DNA from 2 places in the Halomonas sp. NYA30 genome. Region 2 is predicted to be linked to the other one. Evidence: predicted binding sites of a transcription regulator. Region 2 holds the regulator's gene; the other holds the start of a gene.
The links. Region 2 encodes FliA, which starts transcription of late flagellar genes. Its sites were predicted from a motif close to CTAAAGTTNNNNNNNNNNCNGCCGATA; they were not measured.
Positions count from the first base shown of each region.

Region 1: a site for FliA is predicted at 5,859-5,885, ahead of ACWI0H_RS18100 (flagellin N-terminal helical domain-containing protein). Genes of this name have one in related genera too.

Region 1 covers NZ_OZ334477.1:3,894,966-3,903,062, forward strand. Annotated here, with positions in the region: gene ACWI0H_RS18090 (hypothetical protein) at 1-163, shown strand, start outside; gene ACWI0H_RS18095 (FkbM family methyltransferase) at 330-4,769, opposite strand; gene ACWI0H_RS18100 (flagellin N-terminal helical domain-containing protein) at 4,888-5,790, opposite strand; gene fliD (flagellar filament capping protein FliD) at 6,062-7,462, opposite strand; gene fliD (flagellar filament capping protein FliD) at 7,624-8,097, opposite strand, start outside.
Region 2 covers NZ_OZ334477.1:139,151-147,247, reverse strand. Annotated here, with positions in the region: gene ACWI0H_RS00685 (adenosylcobalamin-dependent ribonucleoside-diphosphate reductase) at 1-502, opposite strand, end outside; gene ACWI0H_RS00680 (hypothetical protein) at 809-1,333, shown strand; gene ACWI0H_RS00675 (sensor domain-containing diguanylate cyclase) at 1,345-3,351, opposite strand; gene ACWI0H_RS00670 (OmpA/MotB family protein) at 3,380-4,051, opposite strand; gene ACWI0H_RS00665 (motility protein A) at 4,057-4,878, opposite strand; gene ACWI0H_RS00660 (RNA polymerase sigma factor FliA) at 4,920-5,621, opposite strand; gene ACWI0H_RS00655 (flagellar protein FlhE) at 5,648-6,076, opposite strand; gene ACWI0H_RS00650 (hypothetical protein) at 6,102-6,677, opposite strand; gene flhF (flagellar biosynthesis GTPase FlhF) at 6,674-8,097, opposite strand, start outside.

The DNA of each region.
Region 1 (8,097 bases), 850 kb from region 2:
ACAACATATCTTCCATAACATAGATCATGATATAGGAAACAGCATCGAACTTTCAAAAGATCTAAACGCTCTTGACTCTATACACAACATTATTACAGAAGAAAACGCATTAAAAGAATTCAACCCATCGCAATATTTAAGAAAGCTTGATAAACTCTTTTAAAAAAGCAACTTTCTAATATAATAATTTCACCAAAAGACTACACTAATTATAACAATACGTTCTAACCCCCTTTCACTAAAAACAATGCAGGAGGGACTTTTATTTATCCCTCCTGCCCTTAAAGCAAGACTCAAAGCATTACTATTACTCAATCAATACAAACATATCACAACACTTCAAATAAATAAGTAGGAGTTGCATTGAACCGCTTTACTGCCTTATAACCAAAGCCTTCTAGATATTCACTCACAGCATTAAAATCACTTTCACTTCCGGCTTCAACATATAGCAAAGGAGCACTATCATTTAACAATTTTTTACAGCCTTTTAAAACATCTAACTCCATACCTTCAACATCTAATTTAATCATACCAACGCTCTTCCTCTCGTTCTTTTTTAAGAAATTATCTAGCTTAACAACATTAATCTCTCCCTCTTCGCTCATCCCTATCTTCGTCATACCAATATTATTAGGATCGTAAAATATTACACTTGCTTTTCCATCAGAATCTGCAACACCTAAATTAAATGCATCTACTTTTTCATCAACTCCATTAATTTTAATGTTTTCCGCTAGAATGTTAAAAGTATCAATATTTGGCTCAAAAGCGATTACATGGCAAGCATTTAAAAATTTCGAAAAAAATACAGTATGATTTCCTATATTTGCCCCAATATCTATTATAACAGAACCCTTTTTAAATCTGTCGAGCATGTCTTCTAACATGGATACTTCATAAAACGTCCCTGTTCTAATAATCATTTTTTGTATATGATCATTTTTATTAGGCAAATAAAAATTAACATCTTCTCCATTATATACAAAATGACAAATATCTTCACTAGAGCTTTTAACTTCTAAGCCTTTTCCCTCAACAAGACATTTTTCTATTTCCGAAATCTGTTTTGACAAGGCATACTTTCTCTTAATATAATCTTTATATTCATTGGACCTATAGTCACCAGATAAAATCATATCAACAGCATCTTCAACCGTATTAAAAACCAATGATTGAGGATAAAGTTTTTGTGCACCTGGCCAATTATGTATCAGTGGTTTAATTCCTTTTACCATAGCTTCAGCGATATTAAAGCCAAAAGATTCAGAAATGCTTGTGGAAATTAAGTAGTTCTTATCTTCAAGCCATGCATCAATATTTTCGACATGACCATAAAAAACCACATTTTCTTTTATGTGCAGAGACTCTAGCATGTGTTTTATGTAACGATAAAGAATTGGGTCACTAATCTCCCCTGCAACATGCACCGTATACCTTTTGTCTATCTTTACTAACTTGTCCACCACTTGAACAAGAAGCTGAGGATTTTTAACAGTTTTTAATGACGCAACAAATGCTAAGGAAAAACCTGGGGCTCGCTCCTCATATTTGAATCTCTCTATATCCACACCATTATGAATAACAGTAGAAGGTATATTCACCCCGCGACTTTTCACATACTCCAGTGTATGCTCAGAAACAAATATCAATTGATCCAAAAACTCACTTTTAATCTTATTTGGCCATTGAGAAAAGGCTTCGAATCCATGTAGTCGACACACCACCTTGCAGTTTTTTTGTATTTCATTACTCGCCTTTACCACAACTTCATCGCACCATTCGAACCAAGTCACATCCGACCAGTCCATAAGTGTTTGAAGCCTTTTCATATCCGGCAACTTGTAATCAAGATGCCAATACTCCACATCAAGCTTTTTGTTAAATATTTCAGCAATAGGTTTGATGAATGTTTCGCCGCGCGAGCATACAATCAACAACTTCTTCATTTCTCCTTTTTGATGATTAATAAAAAAATGCTCATCGCCATCCTTATAATGGTACATTTTAGATTGAACACCATTACCTGCTAATACATCTAGATCTGCTATATTTTTTTTATCAAACTTCCTATATAGATTTGCAAGAACCCAGTTAAACTTATTTTTTCGAGTATTAATTTCGTTTGCAACGAAGATAGCATCTGCTGAATGTAGTTCTAAGCCTTTATACTCCATATTTTCTAAGCGAAAAAAATTAAATCTATTTCGGCTAGCCCAATGTTGTAACATCGCTAAATTCGGCTGGCTCTCATGTGTTGGCTGAAAAGCAACTTTCACCTGAATCAACAATACACCTTTTAGAGTTTGCTCCCCATTTCTTAGCACCGTCATAGCATCATGCAGATCGTCCAGCACAAGCATATCGACGTTTGGCAATGCTTCAATGCTATCCAAAGCCACAGTGCTTATAGGTAACTCAGCAAGCACCTTAAGCTTTTCACGCTGGCATTCTGGTTGCTGATCTTCCGGCAGTGGTTTTAGAGTACTGCCTTTTTCGGCATCTAGCGTTGCATATAATGTAGCAGGCTGACCATCGCCTAAAAGCGCATGCGGATAGTGATGCAGTTCACCATACTCTTTTAACTCATCTATTTTTTTGTTGAGCAAGCTAGATGGATCAAAGCTGATTACGGCCAGATGCCCACTTGCCATCCATTTAGGGTAGTCAGGATGACGCGGCATTACGGCGGCATTATCTACAATGATTATTGGCTCATCGAACTTCCATTCAAATGGCTTATCCTCAGCTAATTCTTCGCTCAAAACCTCGGGTATTTCAACCAGCTTGTCTTCATCAGCAAACCACATTTCACCCTCTTTGTTGAAGGTGAGAGCTTCGGGGGCTTTACCATCACAATAGCGTACCCAAATAGCACGTAGGGCATTATTAAAGTGGTTAGCAAAGCGTGGCGCATCGCATACGGGCGAATAGTGCAAAATAGTACGTAGTCCCGCACGTATAACCGCCAAATTAGGCAAGTCATTGGCAAGCTCAACTACTCGTTGACGATACTCATCCCAGCTATTAGTGACTAGTTCTGGCAACCCTGCATTAATCAGGTGGGTAGCACTATGTCGACCCGCGAAGGTGGGACCAGGCAAGGTGACTACTGGCACGCCCATTAATAAGGCTTCACAAGTAGTCAAACCACCTGAGTAAGGCCAAGTATCTAAGGCAATATCGATACGCTGATAGGTACCTATAAAATTTTTATGATCTGTCGGCCCTTCTAAAATTACTCGGTTACGCTCAATATCATGTGAAGCCATTTCATCCCATAACCAGCAACAGAAATCCTCGCTTTCATACTGCCCGCCTCTTAAAAGAAGTCGGCTATCAGGTATCTGGTGCATTAAACGCGCCCATTCATTGAGCAATTGACCACTGATTTTTGCAGGGTTATTTAAACAACCTAATGTAATAAAATTATTTTTAACTGCTGGCAGTGAAGATGTAGGAGGAGCATAAGCGCAAGGCATATAACAGATGTAGTCATCCGGTAGACGAATTAGCTTTTCAGTATATTGGCTATCCACGCCTTGAGGCGTCTCGATATGATCGGATAACAAATAGTCAATCGACTCAAGACCCATCGTATTGACAAGCCCTCCAACCCACTTAACACACAGTGGTGCAGGGCGCATCGAAATTGCCTGCAAGCAGCTGCCATCACCATGGCCAGAAAGATCTATTAGAATATCTATATTGTCGTCATAAATTTTTTGAGCTATCTGTTTTTGAGTAAGAGAGCGGATTGCACTCCACTGTTTACAGGATTTTTTAATCTGTTCGGTTACAAAATCATTATTATCATTTGTTGTGTACGCGTAAAAATCAATATCAGAGCGGCTATTTTCTAAAGCACTGGCAATCATTTGACCTACAGGATGTAAGCGGAATCCAGAGGAAACCAAACCAATGGAAAGCTTTTTTAAAGGTTCTTTAGAATTTTTATGTAAACCAAGTCTAGGTAAAGAAAACTTCTGCTCCCAGCTACGGCCAAGCTCCAAAATCTCTGATGTAGTTGAGTTAACATTATAATGCTTAGCGAAGAACAGATTGGAGTAAGCCATCCAATTATCGGGCTGTACTGCTAAAGACTTTTCATAATAAGCCTCAGCTTTCTTATGACGCCCTAAGTCTTTGTTGATATTTCCCAAGTTATTATATATGACAAAATTTTCTGGATATTCTTTTTCTAACCTTTCAAAAATAAGTAACGACTCACTAAACTCACGAAGCTGATATTTAATTGTACCTATTAGTACTTCAACACGTAAACTATCAATCCCCAGGACTTTTGCTTCTTCTGCATGCATTAATGCTTCTTTATGCAACCCTGACTCTTTTAGCATTTCAGCCAAGCGATATCTGGCTGGAGCATATTTCTCCTGTAAATTGACAGCATGTTTTTGATACTTTATTGCCTGCTCACTATTTCCTGTTTGATAAAATGCTGCCGCCAAACTTGTTAGCGCTAGAAAATCATTACTATCGATTTCTACAGACTTTAACAGGGGGTTTAATGCCTCACTAGGATTTTCAGCTTCCAGGTAGCTTGTACCTAATGCTTTCCAAGAAAAAGCACTTTGGGGATAGCGTTCTACCAAATGCTGCGCTGCCTGTTGCGCTTGTGGCAACTTCCTGGCGTTGTAGAGCGCCATAAATGCATCGACCATTGCTTGAGGTAACCCCAAATCAGCTCCATGGCGTGTGTAATTTTGGGCAACCGTTGATTTCTGCTTGCGTACTTTTTTCTTAGCCATGGGTCTCTACTTTACGTCGATCTATAAAGGGGATATGTACCACTATACTGATTAAATGCTTCTTACAAACGGCAAAAAACCCGGGCATTGGCCCGGGTTCTTTAGGTTTAAAACGGTCTTACTGGAGCAGAGAAAGAACGCTCTGCGGGGTTTGGTTCGCCTGGGCCAGCATGGAAGTGCCTGCCTGCTGAAGAATGTTGGCACGCGTCATGTTCGATACTTCTACAGCGTAGTCGGCATCTTCGATACGCGAACGAGCACCCTGCAGGTTGGTAGACGTAGTTTGAATGTTGTCCAGTGCTGTTTCGAAACGGTTCTGCATCGCACCTAAGTTACTGCGCTCTTGGTCAATAGACGCAATCATTGTGTCTACGGTAGCCATTGCAGTACTAGTACCTGCACCAGTTGCACGTCCTTCTAATACATCAAAACCTAAAGCTGCCACAGTACGGCCATCACCTGTACCGAACGCACTGAAACCACCTTGTACAGCAGTACTAGCTGTATCATCTAACTTATTCCAGCTAGATGCAGAGCCAACATCGATTTTGATGATTTGGCCATCTTTAGCGCCAACCTGGATAGAGAATGAAGCAGTTGCATCGGCAGAGAACAGGTCACGACCGTTAAACTGTGTTTGTGTCGTTACACGATCAATTTCTTTCAAGCGCTCGTTAACTTCTTCCTGGATGGAATCAATGTCTTGTGCAGTATTAGTGTCGTTTTGTGCTTGAACGGTCAGCTCACGAATACGCTGCAAGTTGTCGTTAACCTGATCCAGCGCACCTTCAGCGGTTTGCGCCAGAGAAATACCGTCGTTAGCGTTACGCGCCGCCTGGTTCAGGCCAGTTACGGTGCTGCTCATACGGTTGGCGATGGCTTGGCCAGCGGCGTCATCTTTTGCGCTGTTGATACGCAGGCCAGAAGACAGACGCTCTTGCGCTTGCTGCAGCGAGCTTTGTGCGCCTTTCAGGTTGTTTTGGCCAATCAACGCTGTGATGTTTGTATTGATAACGGACATTGTGAATCTCCTACGTATAGTTACTGGCCTGATCGGCCTGCCTGACGGCTTGCTGCCGTTATATTAATTAACGGCAGGCAGAGGAATTACTTAAATTTTTTATGCACTTTTTGTGTAATGAAATGTATCAAGCAGTAGTGCTTGCTATCTCTTTATTCATTAGCAGCAGGCCTACATCGACTAGCTGGAAGCTAGCTACAAAAACGCCAATAAAAAGCCCCTGCAATGAAGACAGGGGCTAATAGAAAGAAGGCTAACTCTTCACAAACTACTAATTATTTTTCATTTGCGAATTCATCATGTCCAATTGCTGGGCCAAATAGTCGCCTGTTGCGTTCATTTGCGCCATCATCATATCGAGCTGCGTGAACTGCTGGCGGTAGCGCTCAACGGTGCGCTCGATAGACGTTTCAGTCCGCTCAAAGCGGCTGTTCAGTGACTCGATACGCCCTTCGGCACTACGTTGGGCACTACCTAAGGCGCCGTTTTCGCTTAACACTCTCTCTAATACTTCGCTTACCTGCCCGCCCATGCCGGTATCATCACTTTCGCCTGCAAAAAACGCAGCCACGGCATCTTGATTATTGGCTACGGCATCGCTCATCTTGGTTGAATCAAGCTCAAGCGTGCCATCTGTTTTCAGCTCAATGCCGATATCTGTTAGGCGAGTAATATCACCGCCAGGCACATTACCTACCAGTGCTGAGCGCAGCTGAGACTCAATAGCACGAACGGCGCGGTCGCCGATCAAATCACCTGCCGCATCACCGCCGCCGTTGAAGGCGGTTAGCTCACCGATTTTGGTTTTAAGATCGTTGTAGCCTTTTACGAAGCCTTCAACCGCTTCACGCACGGCCAGAGTATTACGCGCGACGACGACGGTATTAGGGCTATCTGGTTCGGTCACTTTTTCTAAATTAAGCGTGACGCCAGCGATAGCACCTTGAACGGTGTTGGTTTCACTGGTGATCGCAATCCCATTGACTTTCAATTCGGCGCTGCGACCTTCATAAGCGGTCTCAGCAGCAAGCACTTCATCAACCGCAAGTTCCGAAAAGGTCATACCATCAATTGAGGCTTCTTTGCCTGTAGTAGCAGAGCTAAGCGCTAATCGATAACCGCTGCCATCGTTAACAATAGAAGCGTTCACTTTAGGCCCATCACCAAAGTCGAAATCATTGATCTGGTCGCGAATAGCTTCGAGAGAGCCTCCTTTCGTCAGGATGATCGTACGAGAGGTAGTAGGTTTGCCAGCAGCATCGTTACCGAAGTCCAGCGTGAGGCTTGCTCCGGCTCCCGTGAGCTCTCTAGTAAGCGCATCATCTCCTTGAATGCTATTCGTTGCTAAGCTGCCAGCACGCGCAAGCTGAGTAACTTCCACATCATAACGTCCTGCAGTCGCTTCACTGCTGGCTGTCGCTTTAATAGCAGTGCCGCCGCGTATTTCGGTAGATAAGCTTTGATAAAGCTCAGGATCGTTAAGTTTATTCACTGATGTCTGAAACTGAGACAAAGCGTTTTGTAACTGCCCGTAGCCAGAAATCTTGGCAGTCTGCTGCTCTTTCTGCTGCGTGATAGGCGCTAGCTTTTGGCGCTCTGCACCGCGTAGCTGTTCCAATAGACCAGTGAGATCTAGCCCTGATCCAACGCCAAGAGAGGTGATCGTAGCCATTGGCCCAGTTCTCCATATAATTAACTAAAATTGTCCATATAAAGTATATCGGCAGAAAAGGCGATAACTTTAGCCTTTTTTCTTAGTATCAAACGAGAAAAGCTAGGCTTGGCTAACCTGGCTTCGTACTTATTTATTTTTATGATAACTTACTGTTTTGGCTAATTTTGTGATGGCTGCTGATTCAACCCTGAAAGCTGTTGGGTCAAGTAGCTACTGGTAGAGTTCATTTGAGACATCAGCGTATCCAGTTGCGCAAATTGTGTTCGGTAACGCTCTACCGTCTCCTCGATACGACCTTCTGTGCGGGAAAAACGCTCACCAAAAGACTCTACTCGCCGCTCAGACCCACTGATGGCGCTTTGCAAAGTTCCAGAATCATTCAGCATTTGTCCAATAGCCTCATTGACCTGACCCGCCATACCACTTTTGCTATCGGCTCCTGTAAAGAAATTCGCCAGCGCATCAGGCTCGTTACCAATAACATTATCTAGCTTGTTCTCGTCTAGCTCTAAGGTGCCATCCACCTGCAGAGAAATACCAACGTCGGAAAGGGTTTGTAAGCCTTCCCCTTCCATCATCCCGCTGAGCACCCCACGTAGCGTTGACTCAACAACGCGAGTCGCACTATCACC
Region 2 (8,097 bases):
CGGTGAAGCACATCTTGTCGTAGATATCCATAAATGCCAGCGGGCCGTTGGTGCCTGCGCCAGCACCAAACACAAACGCGCCTTTGTAGCGTAGTGTCGAGAAGTCGTAGCCGATACCCGCCCCTGATTTTAGCGTCATACCCGCATCCACGACGGAGTCGAGAATATCGCGCATGGAGTCGCGAATGGTGCGCGAGACGGTGCAGTTGATCAGGCTTACCGCTGGCTTGTAAGCCTCTGCGCCCGCATTAGAGAGAATGCGACCGGCAGGAATAGCGCCATGCTCCAGCGCCCAGCGGAATTTCGGCAACCACTCTTCTGCCTTGTCTCCTTCCACCGCTGCAAGGGCGCGAGCAACACGCTCAAATGTAGCACCGACATCTTGGTCGACGGGCTGGCTATGACGATCCTTGAGGCGGTACTTGGCATCCCAGATCTCCCGCGAGGGGGCCTGCATCGGGACGTCATTAGAGGTCTTGATAGCCTTAGCAGCGGTGCTCATGTCGCAAAACTCCTTCACAACGGGGGTGAATATAGCGCTCAAATGGGGCGATTATACGTGGCATCGGAGTGAAGTATAGACTTGACTTTCCACCATATGAGGCACTTTTTTAACTATTTTCTACCATATATAGAAAAATCAGCGCGTTACTCTTTTGACAGTCTCAAACACGCTATAGACTGTTTTTCCGGTTAATCGTCTAGGGATTTTGGTTACATGGCTCACATCATCACGGCGACGCTCGCCCTGCGTTTCCACGCCTCAATGGTAATCGCTATGCTAGCGCCTATATTCGTTACGGCGGCAATGGTCGTCTCATTGATGGTCGCAACGTCCATGGCTAACGCAGCCACATTTAATACCGACGACGTGGCTACCCACGAACATTGGCAGTCGATGACACTGTCATTGGGGAGTGAACGACACTACCGGGCGATAGAAACTCACAGCTATTCTGATGCCACCCTAAGCCTGAACGCCACCGCAGGCGTTTGTGATTTACCCTGGCTGGAGATGCGCGTGACGCTTGAGCAGCAGCAAGGTGAAAGCCGTGCAGTGAACTTAGTACCCGCCAGGCTACGCATTGATGAGCAGCCCGTGATTGATACCATGGCGGAGTTTATAACCGAACGCGGCGACGACGGGTTTTATGCCCACTTTTACTTAAGCGACTTAACGGCGCTGATGGCCGACATGCGCCAGGGCGAGCAGTTATTTCTCGGTTTTGACCAGGCAGAGCGCGAGCCTTGGTATATGACCTTTAGCCTGCAAGGCGCCGACGCGGCGATTAACCGGATGCTCACCCAGTGTGAAGGTAGCGGAACCCATTAAGGTGTGAATGATTAGATCGGCATCACAGGCTCAGGCGCCATTTCAACGCGGTTACGTCCGCCATGTTTAGCGCGGTACATAGCATCGTCTGCCCGAGAGATAATGGTTTTACAGCTGTCGCCCGGCTGCCAAACGGCCACACCAATACTTACCGTCACCGTTTGCTCAAGCCCCTCTATATGCAGCTCAGCCACTAGCGAGCGCAGCCGCTCGGCCAAGCCAAGGGCGGCATTAATGTCCGAGTGGGTCGCCAGCACAATAAACTCTTCGCCTCCCCAGCGCCCCAAGTGGTCGCAGCCACGCAGCGAGCTTTCTACCAAGCTCGCCAAAGCCACCAGCACATCATCACCTACGCTATGGCCGTGGGTGTCATTGATCTGCTTGAAATTGTCCACATCAAACAGTAACAGGGCAAAGGCGGCCGCATAGCGCTTGGCAGCCACCAGCTCGGCATTGATCGCCTCTTCAATGCGATAACGGTTCCACACTTTGGTTAAGGGATCAAAATGCGCTAATTGCTCAAGCCGTTGATTAGCTTCCGCCAGGGCTTTGCGCTCACGCTCTAAGTGCATATTCAGGGAACTGATTTCATAGGCTGAAATGGCCAGCGTTAGATCTTCTCCCAAATCTACCGCGGCTAACCGCTCTACCCATTGCCACGCTTCGCTCTTGCCCACCACTTCTTCATGCCAAGCAACCGACGGGACCGCTATCGCCGCTGGTTGTTGCTCAGTGGCAGGTTGCATCGCCCAATACAATGTTTCCACCTGCTCAGGACGAAAAAAGAGCAACCAAGCGCGCTGAGTCGAGTTCATGAGCAGCGGCACGGCTAAGGCACCGCACTGTTCTGGCATCGCTAACGAGCAGGTTAACGGCTCTTTGGCCAGCTCACGTGTGCACCAAGGTCCGCTATGTACGTGGGCTCTTTCGAGGCGTAACACAAACTGACTTATAGCTTCCGGGGCAGGCGTCACGCCCGCTTGATAAGCGCCCCCATTCACCCAGAGAACGATGCCATGGGCGCGAAACAGCTTCATCCAGGTAGCCGCCTGCTCATGGAGTAGCTGCTGGGGGCTCTGCGGCTCACTGGGCGCTCGTGCACTCAATATCAAGCTATCCTGTACGCGCTGTAAGTAGCGCGCTTCTTGACGCGCCCGCAGTAACAGCATGCGCTGCGTGGCCATTTGCACTAAGGTGCGTACGGCATCGCGTACCGATGGCTCAACTGAATGCGGGCTTGCCGAGTGGCAAAACACCAAGCCCCACAGGCCAGTATCTCCTTGCATGGCTAAACTCAGCGAACCACGCACCCCCATGCGCTTTAGGTAGCGCTGCCTTTCTGGAGCCGGGGCACGTAAAAAACTGCCGCTTAAGCGTGTGGCGGAACAAGCGGGCATCAGCGTTTCAGGCGGAGCATTAACGTCTTCAATCAACCGCACAGGGTGATTTTCATAGCTCAGTCGCAACGTGCTAGGAAAGTCACTAGCGGGAAAGCGCTGGCCCAGTAGCGGAGGCAAATGCTCTCCCTGCGCTTCGGCAACCATTAAGCCATGCCAATCACTATCGAAATGGCACACGCTGACACGATCATAGCCGGTGAGCTGTTGTATAGCATGTACCAAGGAGTCGAGTAGCTCCTCTTGATGAGTCGCTTCAGCCAAGTGCATCAACCGTTCGTTCACCGTCCCCAGTAGACGCCGCTTGCCGAGGGGATTGAGAGGCTCAATTTCAACAATAACTTGCTCATCCTCTCGGTAAGCATGCAGTTGAAAACGTACGCTACTGTGCTTAGGGCGAATAAACGCCAATGGCCCAGGCAAGCGTTGCTGCCCCTGAAGCTCACGGCGTACCCGCTGGCTAAGGCGTTTGCCCAACACGCAGGCAAGACTTAACTCCCCGTTTTCAGGGCACTCAATGCCGGTTAAGCGGGTTAAATTTGTGCTGGTAGCTTGGATACGCCGACAATCGGCATCTAAAACCAGCAGGGCACCAAACGACTGTAATAGCGGGCGGTACATGGACACAGGCGTGGCCTCAAGAATCTATTCACCCTTCGACCTGCTGCCTCAACAACAGCTCTACGCGCCGGTTGGCCGCTCGGCCATCCGCGGTTGCGTTCGTTTCCATGGGTTGGGTGTCAGCATAGCCGACGGCCCGCATATGAGAAATATTGAACCCTTGGCGCTCTAAATGACGCACGACGGCAATAGCCCGCGCGGATGAAAGCTCCCAATTAGAGGGAAAGCGCGCTGTCGAAATGGGTACGCTATCGGTATGACCTTCCACCGAAATCTGCCCGTCAAAACTGGCTAATACATCGATAAGGCTTTCAACCACGCCGCGCCCTTGAGGCGTCAACACTGCTTGGCCACTGGAAAATAATAGGCTGTTATCAATACGCAGTGTGACCCCTTCACGCCCTTGCGACACGCTCACTCCAGGAATATTGAGCCCGGAAAACTGCGGCTGCAGCCCTTGGTGGCGGGGCTGTATACCTGTGGCAAGTGACGCTAGCGGCAGCGATGATACAGCGCTAGCCGAGCGCATAAAAGCCGTATCCGCCGCTTCACCACCCCCCGGTGGCGTCAGTGAAAGCAAGAGGACAAATAGCGTGATGAGCAGCGTCAGCACATCAAGATAGCTGGTTAGCCATCCCTCTTCGCCCTCCCCAGGCGAGACCGGTATTTCCAGGGCGTGACGGGTATCACGGTCTAACATGATAACTATCCCTTCGCCGCCGAACTAACCGAGGAGTCTGGTCTTGGTTTGACGCTGTTATCACGAATTTCATCGTGGTAATTGGCCACAAACGAGTTAAGGGTCTCTTCAATGAACGAGGGCAGACGGCGCTTAGTGATCAGTGAGATGCCTTCCAAAACCATGTTCATGGTAATCAAGCGCTCTTCGGTCCGGCGCTCTAGCTTCACTGCAATCGGCTTAAACACCAAATTGGCGAGTAAAATGCCGTAGAAGGTGGTCAGCAGTGCCACCGCCATGCGTGGGCCAATGACCTGCAGGTCGCCAGCATCCATGACTTCCAGCATGTTCACCAGCCCCACCAGGGTGCCGATCATGCCAAACGCGGGTGCATAGGTGGCCATGGTGCGAAATATTTGTGCTTCAGCCTGTTCACGCGCTTTCAGGCGGGCAATGCGCCAGCGCAGCATGTCAAAAATTTCGTCCTCTTTGGTGTTGGCGATCACCAGTTGAATGCCGGTGCGTAAAAACGGATTGCGGGTATGCTCTAGCTCGCGCTCAACCGCCCGCACATCGCCTTTAAACCACAGTCGTGACATATCGACCAGTTCCCGGATATCGTCACGCATATAGGTGTTTTCGCGCCGGAATACTAGGCCCACCAACCGCACCACACGGAGCACTTCTCTCAGCGGATAGCTGATAAAGGTAGCCGCCAACGTACCAGTCACCACAATGGCCAGGCCCGGCAAATTGATAAAGCTTGAAGGGGACTCTGCGGTCAAAAACAGTACACTGACCAGCAGCAATATGCTGGCAAATATACCTATCAGCGTCGAAGGATTCATCCACGGCTCCTTGCCGGTCACAAGTGAGTAAAAAAGAGGTGTTATGCCGAGTCGTGTAAACGCGCACGTAAACGGCTGACGGCCTGACTGTGTAGTTGAGAAACGCGTGATTCCGTTACGCCCAACACAGCCCCTACTTCCTTGAGGTTGAGTTCTTCCTGGTAATACAGTGCCATGAGCAGTTTTTCACGCTCTGGCAGTGCGTCAATCGCATCAATCAGCGTTTGCCGCTGCTGGCCATCAAGCAACTGCTCGAACGGTGAGTTGCTCAGTTCATTACTGACCGGCTCGCCGCCATCGGCCACCAGCTCTTCAAACGGCAGCAATTGGCCACTGTTGGTGTCATTGAGGAGCTGCTGGTATTCACTCAACGGCATTTCAAGATGGTGGGCGATTTCGTTCTCTTCCGGTGCTCGCCCCAGCTGTTGTTCTAACTGGCGAACGGCATTGTCTACTGCGCGCGCTGAACGACGCACACTGCGGGGCAGCCAATCGCGGGTGCGCAATTCATCCATCATCGCACCGCGAATTCGTTGGCTGGCAAAGGTCGCAAAGGTCGCACCTTGGGTAGCATCAAAGCGACCGAGCGCTTCCAGCAGCCCTACCATCCCTGCTTGAATAAGGTCATCGAGCTCAATGCTGGCTGGTAAGCGGACCTGAAGCGTCAAGGCCTGACGTCGTACCAGTGGCATATATTGCGTCAACAGCTCACTCTGTTTGATCCTACCTTGTGCTGTGTACATCCTTTCGCCTCGCGGCTATACAGCCTTCACTGATAGTTCACAATCATTTGCAGCCCCTGCACTCGAACCGGCCGTTGGCCTGGGCGTAAGGCGAAACGAAAATGCAATGGCACACCTGCCGTCCGTCCTGCCAATGCGGTAGTGGACCCGCGCATGCCGGTTAACGCAACGCACTGCTCAGGATGGCACAACCAAGCGTTTAACAGCGCACCGGGAGGATGGCTGAACTGCCACTGAATACGCTCAAGCTGCTTTGTCCGAAGATTCGCCGCAGCGGGCGGAGAAACGTTTTGGCTAGCGCTTGCCCGATCACTCATCGCCACCATCAGCCCAGGAACCTGGGTGCTCCAACTGCCGGTAGCGGCCTGGGCACTCGCCGTTAATCCTGCCAGTAACCACCCTGTTAGCAGTAGCGCCACCAGCGGCAGCGCCCTTCTTAATTGCAAGCTTAGCATGCTTAGTCACCTTGGCGGAGTATGCTCATCGTGCAAGTACCAGTAGTTCCATATTTAAGTAGTATTCGGCGGCACCACGCAAGTTGTCGAGCAATCCCTGGCGCGGCAAATGCGGTTCATGAAGCGCTAGCAAACGACGCGGCCCACCGTGTTCCTGTAGCTGGCGCAAGGTGCTGTACATGGCAGCAAAGGCATCGGCATCGCTATTGATCCATAGTGCCCAACGGCTGTACTGAGCGCGTAACTGAGCAAGGTCAGCAGTATCTGCCGCCACGATATGCACATCCCAGTCTTCAGGGTCACCGGCCCAGCTTCGACCTAACGTGGACCACTGCCCCAGACGTGCTTTGACTTTGTTTACCTGAGAGGCACCGCTACCGGGCAGCCCAACCACTATAAGCGGAATTTTGGGTCTGGGTGGCGCTATCGCCTCAGGCGCTTCTGCTTCTACTGCTGCAGCCGTAGGCGTTAATAACGATGGGCTCTGTTCTGGTTCTGGCACATGCTCGGCCGCCGCGACATCAACCGCCCCTTCCGCCTGCTGCTGGCGCTGCAGATTCGCCCACTTACGCAGCCCTGAAGCTTGATCTTGATCGCTCACGTCACACCCTCTCGGCTGACACTGCCCATTTGGCGAATCGCATCGCGGGCCATAAACGCGTAAACCAGCGCATCAAGCATGCCAGTATCGCGACGCCGACGGCTCGTGCCTAATAAATTGAGCAGGTCGCCGCGCAGCGTTTGCGCCTCTTCATCATCGGCAACATCAAGATGCCCGGCAACGGATGCCAAGCCGCTGGCCATGAGTAGGCGCACTTCGGCATTAACATCGCCGCTGTCGGCCTCTTTTAACTGCTGCCAAGCGCGGCGTGTTAATGCCGCTAAGCCATCGCTTTGAAGTTGTGTTAACAGTAGCGAGAGCACCTCGGCTCCCAGCCGAGCAGGGGTAAGCCAGTAGCGGCGCGCTACCACTTTGGCGCTTTCCGGATCACGCACTTCACCGTACCAAGCAAGCAGGGCATAACCCGTCGCATCCTCTACTTCGGCGTAGGCGGTCCACAGCTGCACGGATTGACCACGAAAACGAACGCCCACTTGGTGCGTCAGCACGCTGTCATTAAACAGCTGACGAATGGACTGGCGCTCGTGGTGAAAGCGTACCCGATGACTAGGGGATACTTGGCTGACCCAGGTCAAATGCTCGGCTTCCAACCACGCCAACGCATCAGGCTCGGGTAAGCGCGGCAATAAATGCACCGCGACGCCGCTTGATTCCGTCAGCGCGGCTAAGCGCGGCTGCCACCCAGCAGCATGGCGATGCTGTAACCAGGGTAGCGCCAGCCAAGCGCCCTCTGTGTCCAGGCCAATATCGGGCATTGCCCAGTCGCAGCCGCGCTCATTCCGCCGAGCTGACCACGCCATACCCAACGTCGTATTCACGGCGGGATAGTGGGCGAGCAATGCGTCCAAACGCTCTTCCTGCAGTCGGCTTGGGAGTGACGCTAAATCCCAGATCGCTTCTAATTCCGTAAATCCCGTCACGCGTTGGCGCAGCCGCGCCAGTAGCGACGACAAGCGGCGCCCTTGCCCGAGTACATCCCGCGACCAGCGCGGCATCCCCATGGGGACGTCAGCGCTTTGTACCTGTTCGCGCTGCGGCGTTGCCGTACTTAGCGCTTGATCCACGAGTGCTTCAGGGGAAGCAATGGCCATATCTTCAGGCACCTGCTGACCATTTGAACCAAACAGCACACGCATCCCGTGGCGCATCACAATGTCGAGCACCGGCGCGAGGCGCCCCGCTTCATCCTGTTTAGTAATAATACAATCGTCTAACTCTGCCCCCGCCGCACGGGCAGCCTGACGATAACGCAGCACGACCTCTTCGAGGGTTTCCGGCTGGCTGGCGGCATTGAGCAGTAGCACCAGGCGCACTCGCGAGCGTCCCCCTTGCAGGTGGGCAATCTGCTCAATCACCCGCTGGTCACGCTGGCTCATGCCTACGGTGTCGATAATCACCC